3 regions of the Mesorhizobium sp. CO1-1-8 genome follow, and region 1 is predicted to be linked to each of the others. Evidence: riboswitches for the same ligand, from Rfam matches in the RefSeq annotation. Region 1 holds a riboswitch; each other region holds the start of a gene.
The links. A riboswitch is a leader RNA that binds a small molecule or an ion and turns the genes downstream of it on or off. The one in region 1 is predicted to bind cobalamin.
Positions count from the first base shown of each region.

Region 2: another riboswitch for cobalamin. It lies ahead of LB558_RS12080 (CbtB domain-containing protein); the one in region 1 lies ahead of bluB (5,6-dimethylbenzimidazole synthase).
Region 3: another riboswitch for cobalamin. It lies ahead of LB558_RS07425 (energy-coupling factor ABC transporter permease); the one in region 1 lies ahead of bluB (5,6-dimethylbenzimidazole synthase).

Region 1 is NZ_JAIUGZ010000002.1:405,460-409,666, forward strand. Features, by position in the region: gene LB558_RS05325 (hypothetical protein) at 1-877, shown strand, start outside; partial or broken gene bluB (5,6-dimethylbenzimidazole synthase) at 1,048-1,674, opposite strand; cobalamin riboswitch at 1,677-1,859, opposite strand; gene LB558_RS05335 (histone deacetylase family protein) at 2,038-2,964, shown strand; gene LB558_RS05340 (exodeoxyribonuclease VII small subunit) at 2,968-3,219, shown strand; gene LB558_RS05345 (DUF2277 domain-containing protein) at 3,330-3,596, shown strand; gene LB558_RS05350 (pirin family protein) at 3,637-4,207, shown strand, end outside.
Region 2 is NZ_JAIUGZ010000005.1:104,931-109,137, forward strand. Features, by position in the region: gene cbiB (adenosylcobinamide-phosphate synthase CbiB) at 1-532, shown strand, start outside; gene cobO (cob(I)yrinic acid a,c-diamide adenosyltransferase) at 572-1,186, opposite strand; gene cobU (bifunctional adenosylcobinamide kinase/adenosylcobinamide-phosphate guanylyltransferase) at 1,188-1,703, opposite strand; gene LB558_RS12075 (CbtA family protein) at 1,696-2,487, opposite strand; gene LB558_RS12080 (CbtB domain-containing protein) at 2,503-2,682, opposite strand; cobalamin riboswitch at 2,718-2,913, opposite strand; gene LB558_RS12085 (MFS transporter) at 2,977-4,176, opposite strand.
Region 3 is NZ_JAIUGZ010000003.1:208,286-212,492, forward strand. Features, by position in the region: gene LB558_RS07415 (hypothetical protein) at 196-492, opposite strand; gene LB558_RS33160 (methyltransferase domain-containing protein) at 709-954, opposite strand; gene LB558_RS07425 (energy-coupling factor ABC transporter permease) at 1,243-1,920, opposite strand; cobalamin riboswitch at 1,956-2,162, opposite strand; gene LB558_RS07430 (PepSY-associated TM helix domain-containing protein) at 2,223-3,623, opposite strand; gene LB558_RS07435 (hypothetical protein) at 3,708-3,899, opposite strand; gene LB558_RS07440 (SCO family protein) at 3,944-4,207, opposite strand, start outside.

The sequences.
Region 1 (4,207 bases):
GGCGACCGGCACCGGCGCTTCGGTCGGCTATGGCGTCGGCCATATCTCCACTGATCCCGACGGGTCGCCGTCCTTTGCCCTGTGGGGTGGGGTGGTCGGTTTCGGTATCGTCTCGATCGCGGTCTACTGGATCCGCGAATACATCCTCTATATCGTCAAGGCCGGCCACATCGCCGTCATGGTTCATCTGATCGACGGCCGCGACATTCCCGGCGGTCAGGATCAGATCGCCTATGCCAAGGATATCGTCACCCAGCGTTTTGCCGAGGCCAACATCCTTTTCGCCGTCGACCAACTCGTCAAGGGTGCCATCGGCGCCATCACCGGCGTGCTCGGCGGTATCGCCGCCTTCCTGCCGATCCCGGGCCTGAGCGGCCTGGTCTCCTTCATCAATACGGTGATCCGCCTGTCGCTGACCTATGTCGACGAGATCATCCTCGGCTACAACATCCGCATCAATTCAGCCTCGCCCTTCGAGACGGCGCGCCAAGGCGTCGTGCTCTATGCCCAGAACGGCAAGGTCATGGTCAAGAACGCCGTCTGGCTGGCGGTCATCATGTGGGGCGTGTCGTTCATCATCTTTCTGATGATGCTGGCGCCTGCCGGTGCGATTCTGTTCCTGATGCCTGGCCAACTCGCCGGGTGGGCTTTTGTGCTCGCCATCGTCTTCGCCTGGGCATTCAAGGCGGCGTTCATTGAACCCTTTGCCATCGCCTGCCTGATGCAGGTCTATTTCAAGACCATCGCGGGCCAGATGCCGGATCCGGCCTGGGACGCCCGGCTGGCCGAGGCGTCGTCGAAGTTCAGGGAGCTCAAGGACAAGGCGCTGGCCTCCTTCGGCGGTTCGCGCTGGGGCACGGCCGGCGCGACACCCTGATCGGCTGGGCGGATGGTGTCTGGTGCGGCAGAAACGGTGTTGAGGCGCGCCACGGTGGATTTGAGCTGTGTCTCGCCTTGCCCGGAAAAAGTCTCGCTCATGATCAGCTCCGGCAGCGGCAGCCGCCGTCCCCAGCCGTGCGTTTCAAGGTCCGGTTTGGGAGCGAACTCGGAAACACGGCCGACGCAGAGATAGGCGACCGGCGTTACGTGATCCGGAATGGCCAACAGCCGCCTTAGCGCCGCAGCCTCGATGATGCTCACCCAGCCGACGCCAACGCCCTCGGCACGCGCGGCCAGCCAGAAATTCTGCACCGCGCAGACGGTGCTGTAGAGATCCATCTCCGGATTGTGCCAGCGTCCCAGCGGCGAACCCTTCGAGCGCTGCCGATCGCAGGTGATGCAGATGTTGAGCGCGCTCTCGCAGATGCCTTCCAGCTTGAGCTTGCGGTACAGCGCCTGTTTTTCCGCCTCGATCGCCGGCAGTTCCTGCTCGCGCGCGGCCAGGAACAGGTCGCGCACCCTTTCGCGTCGCTCGATGTCACGAATGACAATGAAATTCCATGGCTGCATGAAGCCGACCGATGGCGCGTGATGGGCAGCAAGCAGCAGCCGCGCCAGCACGTCGTCATCGATCGCGGTGGGCAGGAAATGGCTGCGCACGTCACGCCGCGTGAACATGGCGCGATAGACCGCATCGCGCGCATTCTGGTCAAATCCATCGTCAATGGCAGCGGTCATATGTTCCGGCATCGCTCGTCCCCTTGCGATTGCAATCCATGCCACCCGCCTGACCATGCGGATGACGATGCCTGCCAGGCCGGTCTTCTGGCTCGGGATCAACCCGCGTCCGGTGCCTTCCCGTCATCGACAGTGGCATTTACCGGCGCGGTCCCCCTCACAGCGTTGGGCACGCCACGGAGTTCAACCGTGTTCCCGATTCTCCCGCCAGAGCATTTGCAGCCAAGTGGAATCACTTGGCGTCGCAGAATGCGGCTAAAACAAACAGACAGGCGGGCACCAGGCAGTACCAGGGACCTTACGCCGAAGCGCCGGCGAGGCCAATGCCTGCGGCGACGCGAATGGACGCAGTCGCGATTTTCCCCAGTCATCGGCCGCCCGTGCATGGCCTTTGTCGATCCGGGTCACTAGATTAGGACGATGACCACCCGTCTCTACACCCATCCGATCTTCCTCGAGCATCTCACGCCGCCCGGACATCCCGAGCGGCCCGACCGCCTGCGTGCCATCGAGCGCGTGCTCGATGAGGAAGCCTTTGCCGGGCTCGATCGTATCCAGGCGCCGGAAGGCGACGAGGCCACCATCCTCTACGCGCATCCCGCCGATTTCGTCGCCCGCGTGCGCGCCGCCATCCCCGACGAGGGGATTGCCCGCATCGATGCCGACACCACTGCCAGTCCGAAGAGCTGGCAAGCGGCGATCACCGCGATCGGCGCCGCCAACGCCGCCGTTGATGACGTCTTTTCGGGCCGCGCCGACAATGTCTTCGTCGCCGCCCGGCCGCCTGGCCACCACGCCGAAAAAACCACGGCGATGGGCTTTTGCCTGTTCAACACGGCGGCGATCGCGGCGCGCTATGCGCAGAAGAAACACGGTGTCGAGCGCGTCGCCATCGTCGATTGGGACGTGCATCACGGCAATGGCACGCAGGATATTTTCTGGAACGATCCGTCGGTGCTCTATTGCTCGACACACCAGATGCCGCTTTATCCCGGCACCGGAGCGAAGAACGAAACGGGCGCCGGCAACATCGTCAACGCGCCTTTGGCGCCGCAGACCGGCAGCGAGGTGTTTCGCGATGCCTTCCTGTCGCGCGTCCTGCCCGCGCTCGACAATTTCGCGCCCGACCTGATTATCATTTCGGCGGGGTTCGACGCGCATCACCGCGATCCCCTGGCCGAAATCAATCTGACCGAGGATGATTTCGACTGGGCGACCGGCCAGCTGATGCAGCGCGCCGCACGCCACAGCGGCAACCGGCTCGTCAGCCTGCTCGAGGGCGGCTACGATCTGCAGGGATTGGCATTTTCGGTCGCCGCCCATGTCGGGCGACTGATGAAAGGATGAATGATGGCTGGTGAGACCAACGAAGACGTCAAGGCGATGAGCTTCGAGCAGGCACTCGATGCGCTGGAGAAGATCGTCGATGATCTGGAGCGTGGCGACGTGCCGCTCGACCAGTCGATCCGGATCTATGAACGTGGCGAGGCGCTGAAGGCGCATTGCGATCGGCTGCTGAAGGCCGCCGAGGACAAGGTCGAGAAGATCAGGCTGTCGCGCGACGGCAAGCCGGTTGGAACGGAGCCACTCGACGCGGATTGAGGCCCGGTCCGAACGATGGCTCGCCTCACCGGTTTTTGGACATGATCATGATCGAGGATATGACTCGTTCCGATTGAAACAGCTCAAGGACAAGAGGAGATACGGAAGCGATGTGCAGAAACATCAAGACCCTGTTCAATTTTGATCCACCGGCAACCAATGACGAGGTGCGCGACGCGGCTCTTCAGTTCGTCCGCAAGCTGAGCGGAACGACGCGGCCCTCGAAGCAGAACCAGCACGCCTTCGACCATGCCGTCGAAGCCATCGCGGCCTCGGCGCGCGAACTGCTCGATTCCCTGGAAACCCATCAGCATCCGCGTAATCGCGAAGAGGTGGCGGCCAAGCTGCGGGCAAAGGCAGCCATCCGGTTCGCCTAATGCCGTCAAAGCAGCCATTGGACGCTGACAAGGAGATTCCATGAGCTTCTTCCCCGGGAAAGACCCTGAGGCAGGCGACGCCTTTGCCAGCGACCAGATCGAGCTGATGGTCATCCCGAACGCCAAGGACATCGGTGGTTTTCAGGTGCGCCGTGCCCTGCCGACGGCAAAAAGGCGGCTGGTCGGGCCGTTCATCTTCTTCGACCGCATGGGTCCCGCGATCCTGCGGGCCGGCCAGGCGCTCGACGTCCGTCCGCATCCGCATATCGGACTGTCGACAGTCACCTATCTGTTCGACGGCAAGATCCGGCACCGCGACTCACTCGGCACCGAAATGGTCATTCAGCCCGGCGACGTGAATTTGATGACCGCCGGCCGCGGCATCGTCCATTCGGAGCGTACGCCGGAGGAACTGCGTGGCGCGCCGATGTCGGTATCCGGCCTGCAGACATGGCTGGCGCTGCCGGACGACAAGGAAGAGGTGGCTCCTGTGTTCGAGAACACAGGAGCGCTCAGGCTTCCCGAGATCGATGCCGAAGGCGTCAACGGGCGCATCATCATCGGCGATTTCCAGGGGTTGCGGTCCCCGGTCAGAGCCGACTCGGAGACGC
Region 2 (4,207 bases), on a different contig from region 1:
GATCGAGAGCCTGGCCGAGAATTTTTCCGACGGCATCGTCGCCCCTGCCTTCTGGACCGGCGTCGGCGGCCTGGCCGGCGGCGCCGCCTACAAGGCCGCCAACACCGCCGATTCGATGATCGGCCACCGCACCCCGCGCCACGAGGCGTTCGGCTGGGCGGCGGCGCGCTTCGACGACTGGATCAACCTGCCGGCGTCGCGGCTGACGGCGCTGCTGATCGTGCTCGCGGCGTTCTTCGTCAAAGGCGCTGATGCGAAAAATGCCTGGCATGCGGTATGGCGCGACGCGAAAAAACACCGCTCGCCCAATGCCGGCTGGCCGGAAGCGGCGATGGCCGGTGCGCTCGGCCTGGCGCTCGCCGGGCCGCGCAGCTACGGCGGCGTGCTGGTCGACGACGTCTTCATGGGCGAAGGCGGCCGCCGCGAAGCCGACAGCCTCGACATCAGGCAAGCGCTGAAACTCTATCGCGTCGCCGACTATCTGCTGATCGCGCTGTTTGGGTTGGTTTCGGTCATCGTTATCGTGGTGTGACCCACTTTACCCTCCCCTTGTGGGGAGGATAAGAAGCGTTCAGAACTCGATCCCCTGCTGAGCCTTCACGCCTGCGGAAAAATGGTGCTTGGTAACGCCCATCTCGGTGACCAGGTCGGCGGCCTCGACCAGCGCCGGCTTGGCGTTGCGGCCGGTGACGACGACATGCAGGCCCTCGCGCCGCGCTTTCAACGCTGCAACCACCTTGTCGAGATCGAGGTAGTCGTAGCGTAAGGCAATGTTCAGTTCGTCCAGCACCAGCAGGCTGATCGACGGATCGGCCATCAGTTCGAGCACCTTGGCCCACGCGGCTTCGGCGGCGGCGATGTCACGCTTCAGATCCTGCGTTTCCCAGGTGAACCCCTCGCCCATCGCGTGCCAGACGACGCGGTCTCCGAAGGCAGCAAACGCGTCCTTCTCGCCGGTGTGCCATTTGCCCTTGATGAACTGGACGACACCGACACGCTTGCCGTAGCCGAGCATGCGCAGCGCCAGCCCGAAGGCAGCCGTGCTCTTGCCCTTGCCGGGACCGGTGTTGACGATCAGCAACCCCTTCTCGACCGTCTTGCTCGCCACTTCGGCATCCTGCACCGCCTTGCGCTTGGCCATCTTGGCGCGGTGGCGTTCTTCGTCCTTATCGTCGATGTCGGTCATGTCATTTCACCTTGAGCGGCAGCCCCGCCACCATCAGCAGCACCGTATCGGCGACAGCGGCGACCTGCTGGTTGAGCCGACCGGCGGCATCGCGAAACCGGCGCGCCAGTGCATTTTCCGGCACGATGCCTTGTCCGACCTCATTGGACACCACGAACCAGGGTCCCCGCGGCCGCGACAGCACCTCCGCCAAGCGCCGGCATTCAAGGTCGAAATCGTGTTCGGCCAGCATATGGTTGGTCAGCCACAGCGTCAGGCAGTCGACGAGCACCGGCCGATCCTCCGGCAAGGCAGCAAGCGTACCGGCGAGATTGAGCGGTGCGTCGATGGTCGTCCAGCCTTCGCCGCGCCGCGATCGGTGCAGCGCGATGCGCTCGCGCATCTCGTCATCATAGGCTTGCGCCGTGGCGACATAGGTCCAGGGCGGCGGCAAGGCGGTCGCCAAAATTTCGGCGTGCACACTCTTGCCGGAGCGCGCACCGCCGATGAGGAAGGTCAGTGTCTTGCGATCAGGCAAAGCTGTCGCGCAGGCTGGTCGCGGTGCCGGTGAAGCGGCCGCGCACCACGCCGACGACCGCGCCGAGCACCAGCCAGAACACCAGATTGGTGACGGTCACCGCCACCACGAACTGGTGATGCAGCCCTTCCGGAATCGCCGTCTCGTAACTGTCGGGCTGCGGTGCACCGACAACATGCGGTGCGACGATCAAAAGGACGGCAAGGATCGCCAGCGGCAGCGACTTTCGGAAAGCGATCAGGCCGAGACCGGCAGCGGTTGCCGCCACCGTTGCCCACCACCAGATCTGGCGCTGGGTGAGATCGGCGGCCGGCATGGCCGGCAGTTCCGGCGGCAGGCCGAGGCCCGGCGCCAGCGTGAACACGGCAAAGCCGGCCAGGCCCCAGAACACGCCCTGGCGCCAACCGCCGATGCCGCCAGCGAATTCGGAAACCGCGACCAGGATCAGCGCGAAGCCGATGCCGGTGACGATGTTGGCAAGCACGCTGAAGGCGAAACGCTCGAAACCGTCTGCCGGCGCCCAGCCTTCGTCTGCCGGAGCGGCTTCCGCCGCCGGGGCGGCAGAGCTCATGGTATCTCCCGCCGGAGCAGTTGTGCTCATCGCATTGCTATCCGTTGCGGCCGGAGCGGCATGGTCATGGTGATGCCCGCCGCCCGCCTGTTCGTAGACTTCGGCCTTCAGGATCAGCGGCACGGTGGCATAGGCCTGCAGGCAGGCGAGAACGACGCCGGCCACGAGCCCTGCGGTCGCCGCGATGAACACGACGTTGCGAAACAGATTCATGATGTCAGCCCCTCGTCAGTGACAAGGAAACGCCATCGAATGGCGATAGTCGTGAGCCGCGTTGTGGACCGCATCGATATGCGAGAAGCCGACAAAGCCTATCACGAAAATGCCTAGCAGCGCGGCAAGCGCGAGCTGCATGAAGCGCGACTGCGAGGAGACGGAGGCGCCGAGGGAGACGGAAGCGGTAGTCATGTCTTGTCCTTTCGCCCTCCACCCGAGGGCATCGAAGTCAGTTTCCTGTCGCCGGCAGGTCTCCTGGCTCACGGATCAGCGTCCTTCCCCACCTTCCCGAAGAAAAATCTTCAGTGGCATATGGAGAGGACTACCGCACACAGTTGCGGGGGCAGCCACGGCATTGGGCGAATTCGCCCTCACCGCATTCCCTCTTGGCTCCAAAATGGAACCGGCGACACTGGTGACTATAGGCAGAATCCTCGCCCCCGGCAAACCAAATTCCGCCGGCGACCATTGCGAATGCGCCATGGGTCAAAGCGATTTCGGCAGATAGCGCCACGTCACAAAGCCGCAGACCGCCGCCAGCAGGCCGAGCGTGACGAACACCGAGCCCAGGCCGAAGAAGGCCAGCACCACCGAATAGACCAGCGGCGGCGTCAGCTCGGAAAAGTCGAGATAGGTGCGGTAGACCGCCGCCATCTGCGATCTTTCGTAGGAGCGCACCGAGCGCATGAAGGCGGTCGAGCCGAGTGCGTCGAGCGCAATGGTGAAGAAGGCGCCGCAGAGCAGGAAGGCGCCGGTAAGCAGCGGCACGGTTTCGCCAACGAAACCCGCCGCAAGCAGCGCGGCCGACATCGCGAAATAGGCGAATGTCATGGTCCCGCGGCCGCCAAAGCGCTTTCCTGCCTTGCCCCAGAAAATCGCCATGAACAAAAGCGCGTTGCCGGCCGAAACCAGCAGGCCGCCGGCCAGCTTGCCCTCACCCGTAACGACCATGAACAGCGGCCCATAGACAAAGAACGTCGTCCAGAAACAGGAGCGCCCAAAGGCGATCAGCCAGGCCAGCCTGAGCCTGGGCTGCGCGACGAAGCGGCCGATATTGGCGAGCGGGTTGACTGGTCGCGTCTTGCCCGGGCGGATCGACGGGTTGTCGCCGAGCCGGTAGGTCCAGAACAGTGCCAGCAGGGCTAACGCGAACACCGCGACCGCACCATGCGCGGCATAGACGCCGAAGCGCGTGTAGAGGAAGATGCCTAGCGTCGGCCCGCCGGTCCAGGCCAGCATCGACCACGCCATGCGCAGCGATTCGGCCTGCATGAAGTCGGTCTTGCGGATGTGGTCCATGATGTAGAGGTTGAGCGTGATCGACAGCGCGCTGGCGCCCATCACCCGGCACAGCATGCCGGCCAGTTGCCCGGCAAGCGTGTCGGTGACGAAGAACAGCGAGCCGATGGCCAGCAGGCAGGCGCCTGATGTGTAGACCCAGCGGCGGGCAAAGCGGCGGATCAGCATCGGCATGAACAATGTCACCGACAGGCCGAGCATCGCCACCACGGTGTAGAGGATCGAGACGATCTGCTCGTTGTGCAGGATCTCATAGGCCTGGATCGGGATGACGCTCGACACCGTGGCGCGAGCAAAGGATTCAACCGCATAGAGCGAGGCGAAGGTGCGCGCGTCCGCGGCCTTGAGGGCCGGTAACCAGATCGGATGGCGCACATGGGTGGACATTGCTTTCCCCGAAGCAGATTCACCGGGTCAA
Region 3 (4,207 bases), on a different contig from region 1:
TTGACAAGAGTTGAAAACAGCGAGCCGACTGAACTCACAGGCGTTAGTTCCCTGGCAGCCAATCCGCCAGCTGGGTGGCCTTATTCGTGCCGTGGTTCCAAAACCGTTGCGTTCGCAAATATGATGTCGACAACACTGTCAGCGGCGCTGAATCGAGAATGCCTAGCCCGGATCGGCAATCGGTGCGGGTGTCACCTAACTTTTACGGATGGCCTGATTGGACGTGCTGAATATCGCTATACCGATTTTGGGACCGAGCGTGCCGATAGAAGCATATTTACTCCCTTCGGCGCCGATCTGTCGATAAACGAAGTGCGGATTGGCCTCACCTATAAGTACGGCGATCGTGGTCAGGATGTTGGGTAGCCGAGGCGGAGAACCGCCACTCATGCCATCGAAAAAAACGCGGCCGATGATCTTCCTCGGCAAGCCGCCATGGATCGCTCGAATTTTGCTCCGCGTGGTCAGCTCATCTTCGCACACCTGTCGCAACGAGCCATTCCGTTTCCGAGTTCGGCCTTCGTACCTCGGTGTCGCTGAACCCGGCATCTTGCAAGGCTGCAATGACCTCGTCCGGCTCGCGCGAGGTAAAGATATCTTCTGGCATGTTCATCCGGTCCATATACGCCTTGGAAGGAAGCCCAACACGAATCGCCCACCCGGCGCGAGAACTCGTGCGAGCTCCGCGGATCCAGCTCTAAGGCTCTGTCAGAAGTATACTGTGTGGACGCTGAGGGCTTTGTCGAATGTGGCATCCGGCAAGGGCAGTTTTTCGACCGTCCCGACGCGGAACTCGGCTCGTCCGGCGCGCACTGCATCACCGAACTGGCGGGCGGCAGCGCTCACCACATCCTGTGAGCGATCAACACCGCAGACGAATGCCGCGTCCTGGAGAAGTCGCGGCAACGCCCATAGACGTGAACTTTGCCTTCCAGAATCGTGTGCTGTTCCCACATCATCACATCCACTTCCCCTGCAGGCTGGCGCAATACTGGGTCAGCAGTGTCAGGCAAATGACGAGACTGTCCAGCGCGACCATCATCGGTGCCGTGGATCTACTAACCCGCCCCCGCGAAGGCATCGACATAGTTCTCACTCAGTCCATGCGCAGGGTTGCGGCGGGAGCTAAAGAAAAATTTCGACATTGTGGGGGGATCACCAGACCAATCGATTGACGCGAAATGGCGGCAGGAATGCCTGCCGCCATTTCAATCCGGAGACGATCCCCTTTAGTAAAATCGATCAAGCCGGATTGTAGAGCCGACGTTCGATGAAAGCGCTGCCGCGCAGAGCGACAACAGTTCTGGCGCATGCCAGAACGGCGAGGTCGGCGAGCGGTTCGACGATTATCACCAGCATGTATGCTCCGCCGAACGCTGCAATGGAATGGACGTTGTCAGCACCGAAACCCTGTCCATAGAGCGCCCAGAATGCGACCCATGCGACGATACCGGCTTGGTAGCTGGTCGAGAGCGCCAGGGCTTGTCTGTACTTCAGGTCGATATAGGGCGTCGCCGGCGCGATGATCCTGCCCGCCAAGGCTGTCAGTCCAAAGAGCGGTACGAGCAGCGTCGTTATGTTCATCCCGTACTGAGGGAGATCGAACGAGGCAAAGAACAGGCCCTGGGCCAGCAGGCCTAGGGCCAATCCGATCGCTGCAGGCGCGGCGCCAAAGATCAGAAACAACGTCGAACCGAGGATCAGATGCACCTCCGAAACGCCGACGGAATAGTGCGGCAACACCTCGAAAAAGCAGAATACAAGAGCCGTCGTCATGAAGCTGCGCAGGAGGAGTGGCAAGGGGCCGCTCTCCGTCACGCTGCGCCAGGCAAGCTTGATCGAGTAGGCGCCAGCGCCAGCGGCGGTGAGGTAGCTCAACCAGATCTTTGAATCGCTCACAAGTCCAGGTTCGATATGCATATCGTTCTCCTTTGCCGCCGCACCCGACGACGTTTGGGTTGATCGATGCGCACGGCCAGTCTCCTGACTCGAGCGTCTCCGAGACCTTTCGTCTTCCCAGCTCCCCGACCGGGTCGCCAGTGACTTTCTCGAAAGGCTGCTCTTCGCATAACGTCGCGGGGCGGTCGGGTTTCGGCCGGTTCGGCCTGCCCATTCCCACTTCCGAACGGGTGCGTTCGGAAACCATGCGCACCAAGTGAGAGACGAGGAGGCTGGCATTCTACCAGCTCACATTCGTCAATGAGAGTGTCAGTCGACGGTCCTCAAGCCCTCGCTGCCTGGAAACCTGCCTCCTTCAGACGCTTGGGCAACAGGAAATCAATAATGGCAAAGGCCAGGATGCCCAGTCCGGTCAGCGGGAAGATGATGGAAACCGCAATAGCGATCGCCAGGACGGCTACCGGGATCCTGTAGTTGCGGGGGTAGAGAGGCGCGCCCAGCCGCCCCGCCGGCCTGCGCTTCCACCACATAAGGACGCCCGAGAGCGCCATGGCGATGACGGAGAGGCAAAAGAGTAGGTTGAGCGCAGTATTCCACCACCCGAGATTGGCTTGGTGTAAGGCAATGCCGACTGCCATCGCCTTGCCGGCCAACCCATAGTCGGCGAAGCGCACGTCGGCCAGAATCTTGCCGCTGTAGCGATCGATATGGATGGTACGGTCGCCAAAAGGATTATGGGTGTCGGCATTCATGGAGTCGGCCGAAACCGTGTAGACGCCACCCGCGTCCTGCGGCGCGTTGATGCGGAACTGCTCGGTAAAGCCGTTGGCATGGGCGTAGGCGGCAACCGTATCGAGATTGACAGTCCCCGTTTCCAATCCGGCGGTGCCCGCCTGTGAGCCGGACTTCGGCATTGGAGTCTGCTCCAGTGTCCAGGGGACTTCCTTCATCGCGCCATGGTTCATGCCGGCATGGGTCTTATCGGAAAGCGGGACATTGTCCCATTTGGCCGCAGGGAACGTGCTCCAGGCCTGAACTATCTTGGCGCCCCAAATGCCGGTCCATGACAGGCCGGAGAGCAGAAAGAAAAGCAGAACGACCGAGACGTAGAATCCGAGCGACACGTGCAGGTTTTTCCAAAAGCTGCGTCCGCCCTGCGTCAGGTTCGGCAACAATGCTCGCGCGAGCGAGGTGCTATTGCGCGGCCACCACATGTAGAGACCGGTCAGGATCAGCACGATACCGAGACCGGCCGCGACTTCGATTAGCCGGTCACCAACATCACCCATCAGCAAGGTGCCATGTATGTTGTCGGCCCAGTAGAACCAGGTGTCGTCCTTGGCGATCGTGTCCAACACCTTGGGCCCGTGCGGATCGACGGCGACGACATTGTCCTTGCCGTTGCCTTGAACAATGAAAACGGTGGCTCGGTCGTCCTCCTGTGGCACGACCATGAGCTTCAGCGTGCCTGCGGGGATCGCGGCGACGGCGGCCGCCGACTGTGCTTCATAAGAGGCACGCTCGCCACCTGGCCCTACGTAGTGCTTGGCACCGAGGAAGGTTTCGATTGAGTTGCCGTAGACCATGATCAGCCCGGTACAGGCGAGCACAGTCAGGAACGGGATGACATAGAGGCCGGCATAGAAGTGCCAGCGCCAGATGGCGCGATAGAGCCGGGTGCTGACAGCGGTTTCCAGCTGCGCCGCAAGCGTTGCGGTGGACATCGATGATTCTCCGGTAGGACGGACTTGTGACCGCCATTGCTAACGTGATGGAAGAGGCGGCCACGCGGACGCGGCCGCCCCTATTCAATCGCGGCCCATGCCGGGCAGCACATGATGAAAGAGGATGGCGGCCTGGCCGAACGGCCACGCGGCCACAAAGGCGTCGAAGACACCCGGACCGTCGTTGTCGAGATAGAAAGGCGACCATCCGGGGGATTGCGTCACGATCCACACAAAGACGGCCAGGCCCGCCCCCGCGCCGATGAGGAAGGTCAAGCCCACCTCCAGCCATGGCCTGCAAATCTGGGTGTGGCCCGACTTCATGTTGCTGCTCCGACGAGCTTGCGTAGCTTCTGGAGTCGCATCGCCATCTCCTCACCGTAGGAGATCGTGCCCACGAACTGCCCATCGGCGTCCATCAGAAACATTGTCGCCGTGTGGTCCATTGTGTAGTCGCCGTCGTCTGTCGGCACCCTCTTGTAGTAGATGCGGTACTCCTTCCCGACGGCAGCGATTTCGGCTTCTGTTCCCGTCAGGCCGGTGATGTGCTTGTCGAACGATTGCAGGTAGCGCGCCATGAATTT